DNA from 2 places in the Agarivorans sp. 2_MG-2023 genome. Region 2 is predicted to be linked to the other one. Evidence: predicted binding sites of a transcription regulator. Region 2 holds the regulator's gene; the other holds the start of a gene.
What was found. The regulator sigma-54, encoded in region 2, starts transcription at its own class of promoters, with help from an activator protein. The targets are predictions, from matches to a motif close to GTTGGCACGNNNNTNGNNT.
Positions count from the first base shown of each region.

Region 1: the regulator sigma-54 is predicted to act here: its motif matches at 1,510-1,528, upstream of Q4549_RS19205 (THxN family PEP-CTERM protein).

Region 1 covers NZ_JAUORQ010000016.1:7,546-10,632, reverse strand. The annotation lists gene Q4549_RS19210 (THxN family PEP-CTERM protein) at 1-107, opposite strand, end outside; gene Q4549_RS19205 (THxN family PEP-CTERM protein) at 560-1,462, opposite strand; gene Q4549_RS19200 (ThiF family adenylyltransferase) at 1,617-2,486, opposite strand; gene Q4549_RS19195 (serine protease) at 2,607-3,087, shown strand, end outside.
Region 2 covers NZ_JAUORQ010000011.1:45,453-48,539, reverse strand. The annotation lists gene lptA (lipopolysaccharide transport periplasmic protein LptA) at 1-17, shown strand, start outside; gene lptB (LPS export ABC transporter ATP-binding protein) at 20-745, shown strand; gene Q4549_RS16260 (RNA polymerase factor sigma-54) at 796-2,298, shown strand; gene hpf (ribosome hibernation promoting factor) at 2,322-2,609, shown strand; gene ptsN (PTS IIA-like nitrogen regulatory protein PtsN) at 2,618-3,061, shown strand.

The sequences.
Region 1 (3,087 bases), on a different contig from region 2:
AAACCAGCATCATTTAAATAGTCCCAATCAGTAATAAGAGCAGAATTTGCAGCAACGCTTGCAAAACTTAAGCTAGCTGCCAAGCATGTTAGTTTTAATTTGTTCATGTCACCCATCCATTTGGTTAGTACGATTCAAGATACAACCTGTACATAGCAATCTAAGTGCCAGTTTTAAAAACCCTTTTAAAACAAACCATTAACAAAAACAAAACCCATTGATAAAACGTTGATGTAAAGATTACTGACATAAAAAACTAAAGCATTTATTGAATAAAATACTCATGAGTTCCCTAATTCCACTGCCACTTTTACGAGCTAACGTCGTTTTCGCCAAAGGCTTTTAAGTGCTTACTTACAGGCATGCCAATTAAACCATGAGCAATTCATTAACGTTTAGTTAACCGTTAACAATGTACGATAAGCCTTGAGGATAAAAGGTGATTTGTAGTAAAGGGGAACCAAATAGCTTGGTACAGGTTCTTATTGCAGGAGCGGTATTGGAAGGAAAACAAGCAACTACTGCTACTAGCGGTAGTTGCTTTAAACACTAGCAGCGATTAAGCGCGGCGACGAACAGATGCCAAACCTAATAAGCCCAAACCAAAGATGGCTAAAGTGCCTGGCTCTGTTACTTTTGCAGCAGAGATAGCAAAAGCAGCTTCCAGTTGGTTGGTTTGGTTTTCTTCAGTCAAGAAACCAATACAAGTAGCATCAGGCCCACAATCTAAACCATCTAGTACTTCTAAGCCCTGTAAGCGAGTCGTTAACGTATAAACATAATCATCAAAACCAGGGATTGGTAATATGAAACTGTTTTGAAGGTAGATATCTCCACCAACTTCAGAAAAAGTGACGCCGTCATCCAACACTAAAGTGAATAGGTCTGAACAACCGGCTTCATTAACACCAGCCTCACCTACTTTAGTATCACCGTATTTACACACGTTATTTGTTGGTGTGTTGTAGGTTTCTTCAAATAGTACATCAAATTCAAGTACTGGTGCAGGAAGGGCAGGACCTACAAAAGGTGCTAGAGGCTGCAAGAACAAACCATCAAACAAAACCGCTGACGATAAAGTATTACCTGTAACGCCCCAGTTTTCGTGAGTAAGGCCGGTGCCTGTTACAAAATCTAAAGATGCTACATCACCTGGCGCGCTGGTGTTTACTTGGCCGGACTGAGCATCATCGATCACAAGAGAACTCTTTTGCAATAAAGGATTCACTGCACCATATGGGTCACCCCACGCTAAGCTCTTAGGAAGCTCACCACCAAAAAGAACATCAAAATCATCTAGTGTTGCACCGTCGGTGTCTATACCAACTTGGCCAGCACGAGAACTCCACTCTTTAAAACCCGCATCATTTGCGTAGTTCCATTCAGTAATCAGTTCCGCACTAGCAGAAATACTTGCTAATCCTAAGCTAACTGCTAAGCAAGCATGTTTCAGTTTGTTCATGTAACCCATCCGTTTGGTAAAATCGTTTATAAATAACGGTGGGCTTAAAGCAATAAGTAAGCCAAGATTAAAAATCAAATATTTACAACAACTTAAACTATATTAATACAAATATAAATAACATTTTGTAAAACTTACTGACACCAAGTCACAGTTAAGCACCGCCACTCAATACTATTTTTTTCGCCACACCAAATACAATACGCTGCAGTGGGTTGCGGTTACCCATTGGCCGCCAAGTTTTTTTGAAACGATTTCGGTAGGCATCAAAGTGCAAACCGTAAGGAGCAGTAATTAACTCACCTCTATTCAATAATATTTTGAGCACATAAGTGCCGGCAATTCCCCCACACATTTTCACAGCCATAGGCATCGACGGGCCTTTTTTAGCGTGGAAGTCCGCTTTACTAGGGTCAACTAAGTATGGTCGCTGTAACATAGCGGGTGAAAGTCCAATCAAGAATTTAATGTATTGCTCATTTTCACTGCTTGCATCCTCAAAGCGAAAATACTCTTCATAGGTCATTCCTCCCGGCATAAAGCAAAGAAATGCGCAGCCCATACCCAAAGGAGCAGCGGTTACTAGCGGTATATTTTTTTCCAAACACTTTTGAAAAACCAACTTACGCGCCGATAGCGCAAAAAAATCTAAGCTATCTACATATACATCAACGCCATCTAAAAATTCATCAACATTATGTTCGAAAATCCCTTCAGGGAAAGACTTCACTTCCGCTTCTGGATTAATATCCAAGCAAACTTGTTCCATCACTTTAACTTTATCTTGGCCCACCGTAGACATAAACGCCCCAGCCTGGCGGTTAAAGTTATGGACTTCATATTCATCAAAATCAGAGATATGAAACTTGCCAACCCCTAACCTTGCTAACGTCACTATGTGTTCACTACCCACGCCTCCGGCCCCAGCCATAGCCACACGCTTACCACGCAGTATCTGTTGCTCTGCATCTGTAACCCAGCCAATATTTCTGGAGAACGCATCTTCGTAATTAAAACTCATCATCATTTGGCCTTTTTCGCTTCACAGTATTACGCACTACACAAACCTAGTCGCTTTTATACTAACTTGCTCTAGTACCGAGTAAAAATTAAGATGAAATAGTCTCTCAAGGAAGAATATAGTATGAAACTCGCCTTCATTATTGCCATCGCTTCATTTTTATCGATGTTTAGCGCTGGCGCGTTAAGCGATCTTGCTGACACTATAGAAAGAATTAAACCTTCTGTAGTTGGCGTTGGCACCTACAACAAGCTTAACTCACCGCGTGCAAACCTTAGAGGAACAGGGTTTGTGGTTGGACCTCATTTAATTGCTACTAATGCTCATGTCATTCCCAAAAGCCTAAATCAACAGCAGAATGAAAAACTCGTAGTATTTGTTGGGCAAGGTCGTTCGCCTGAAATACGAATAGCCAGTTTGGTGGCAAGCAATCGGAAACATGATTTAGCGCTGCTAAAAATTGAAGGTAAAGCCCTAAAAGCGATGGGCCTGTCTAATAAAAAGGTGCGCGAAGGAGAACTATATGCCTTCACTGGGTTTCCTATTGGTGCGGTATTGGGACTTTACCCCGTTACTCACCGCGGTATTATTTCGAGTATAACGC
Region 2 (3,087 bases):
CCGAGGACAATGAGTAATCATGAGTACCTTAATCGCTGAGAACCTTGCCAAAAGCTACAAAGGTCGCAAGGTAGTAAAGAACGTCAGTTTAAATGTAGAAACCGGGAAAATTGTTGGTTTACTAGGGCCAAACGGCGCCGGTAAAACCACTACCTTCTACATGGTGGTTGGTCTAGTGCCACGAGACCAAGGCCGAATACTTATCGATGACGATGATCTGTCTAGCACCGCTATGCATACTCGAGCACGAAAAGGCATTGGTTATCTTCCCCAAGAAGCCTCTATCTTTCGCCGTTTATCGGTAGAAAAAAATATTCTAGCAGTATTAGAAACCCGTAAGGATTTGGACAAAGAGCAGCAAATTGGCGCACTGGACGATTTGCTAGAAGAGTTTCATATTGGCCATATTCGCAAAAATCTCGGTATGAGCCTATCAGGCGGAGAGCGTCGCCGGGTAGAAATTGCCCGCGCCTTAGCCGCAGCCCCTAAGTTTATTTTGCTTGACGAACCCTTCGCTGGGGTAGATCCTATTTCCGTTATTGATATTAAAAAAATCATTGAACACCTGCGTGATCGCGGTCTAGGTGTATTAATTACCGACCACAATGTAAGGGAAACTCTCGATGTTTGTGAGCATGCCTATATCGTTAGTCAGGGTGAATTGATAGCCTCAGGTAAGCCACAAGAAATACTTGAAAACGAGCACGTGAAACGAGTTTATCTCGGTGAACAATTCAAGCTATAGTTAAAGTGCAGCTTAGAAAATAATATAAAAAGAAGGGATAGCGGTAGTTAATGAAAGCATCTTTGCAGTTGCGTCTTGGTCAGCAGTTAACCATGACCCCCCAGTTACAACAGGCCATACGCTTACTCCAGCTTTCAACCCTGGATTTACAGCAAGAAATTCAAGAGGCTCTGGAAAGTAACCCTCTGCTTGAGGCGGATGAGTCACATTCGAATGATAGTGACGCAACAGACGCTAAGTCAGCCAATGAAAAATCTACAGAAGCCGAATCTAGCGCCGACGTAGACAGCAGCCAAATGGAAGCTGGCGATGCCATTAACCAAGAAACTGTTTCTGATGACCTACCCGTAGACTCCACTTGGGACGATATTTATAGCGCCAGTTCCGCGCCAGCTAGCTCATCGAGCGGCAGTGGCGGTGGTGACGACAACGATATGTTATTCCAAGGTGAAACCGTTGATTCCTTACAAGATCACATGCTGTGGCAAATGCGCCTTACTCCTTTCAGCGAAGTAGACCAAGCCATTGCTTTAGCCATTATTGATGCAGTAGATGAATCAGGTTACCTCACACAGGATTGTGAACAATTATTAGATGGCCTCAATTCTAGTGACAATAACGACTTAGATGTAGAGCTTGACGAAATTGAAGCAGTACTAAAACGGATTCAGCATTTCGACCCCGTAGGCATTGCCGCGCGCTCGCTACAAGAATGCTTGTTAATTCAATTAAGTCGTTTTTCCCCAGAAACACCATGGCTAAATGAAGCCAAAGATGTGGTGTCTAACCATATCGATGTATTAGCCAATCGAGATTTTCGCTTATTGGCTCGAAAGACCAAGTTAAAAGAAGACCAGCTACGCGAAGTGATGCGTTTAATTCACACCTTAGAACCACGCCCGGGTAACGCTGTTGAGCCAAACCAAGCCCAATACGTTATCCCCGATGTTTCCGTAGTGAAGCGCCAAGGTCGCTGGGTGGTAGAGCTAAACCCCGATGCGATGCCGAAGCTAAGAGTAAACTCTCACTATGCATCCTTAAGTAAAACGTCTAATGCTACCGATACTCAGTTTATCCGTAGCCACTTACAAGAAGCCAAGTGGTTTATTAAGAGCATTGAAAGCCGCAACGAAACCTTACTCAAAGTCTCTAACTGTATCGTTCACCACCAACAAGCCTTCTTCGAATACGGTGAAGAAGCAATGAAGCCAATGGTGCTGAACGATGTGGCCGAAGCAGTAGAAATGCACGAATCAACGATTTCTCGAGTAACAACTCAAAAATTCATGCATACACCTCGCGGCATTTTCGAACTTAAATATTTCTTCTCTAGCCATGTGGCTACCGATGGCGGCGGTGAATGTTCATCTACCGCTATTCGTGCATTAATTAAGAAACTGGTTGCTGCCGAAAATACCAGTAAACCTCTCAGCGATAGTAAGATTGCTGATATTTTGGCAGATCAGGGGATCAAGGTGGCAAGACGTACGATTGCAAAATATCGTGAGTCTTTAGCGATACCACCTTCTAACCAACGTAAGAGCCTACTTTAAGGCCAATCAAGGGGACTATATTTATGCAAATTAATCTTACCGGACACCACGTTGATATTACTGAGTCTTTAAAAGAATATGTCCATAACAAGTTTGCCAAGCTCACTCGACGATTTGACCAGATAAACAATGTTCATGTCATCCTCAACGTCGAGAAGCTCAATCAAATCGCAGAAGCCACCTTACATTTAAATGGCGGTGAATTATTCGCTACCGCTGAACATTCAGATATGTACGCCGCCATTGATGGTCTCATCGACAAACTTGACCGCCAAGTTATCAAACATAAAGAAAAACTTAACAAACATTAGTCACCTCCATGCAAATAGATAAAGTACTAAGCTTGGATTGCACTCAAAGTGCAGTCCAATGCTCTTCAAAAAAACGCGCCTTAGAAATTATTAGTGAACTAGCCGCTGGCCAACTAGATACGACAGCTCAATGTATATTTGAGAGTTTGTTGAATAGAGAAAAAATGGGCAGCACCGGTATCGGGCAAGGCGTGGCAATACCTCATGGCCGCATTGATAAACAGCATCAAACAACCGCTGTTTTTTTACGTTGTGATCCCCCAATTGCTTTTGACGCCATTGACAATAAACCTGTTGATTTGGTTTTTGCCTTACTGGTACCAGAAGATCAGTGTAAACAACACCTCAACACCTTATCTCAAGTAGCTGAAAAACTTAACGATAAGCAAGTATGTAAACAACTTCGTTGTGCACAAAGTGATGACGAATTATACGACATCATGGTAGCCTAATACTCTAATCACCGTTAGGGATAGTC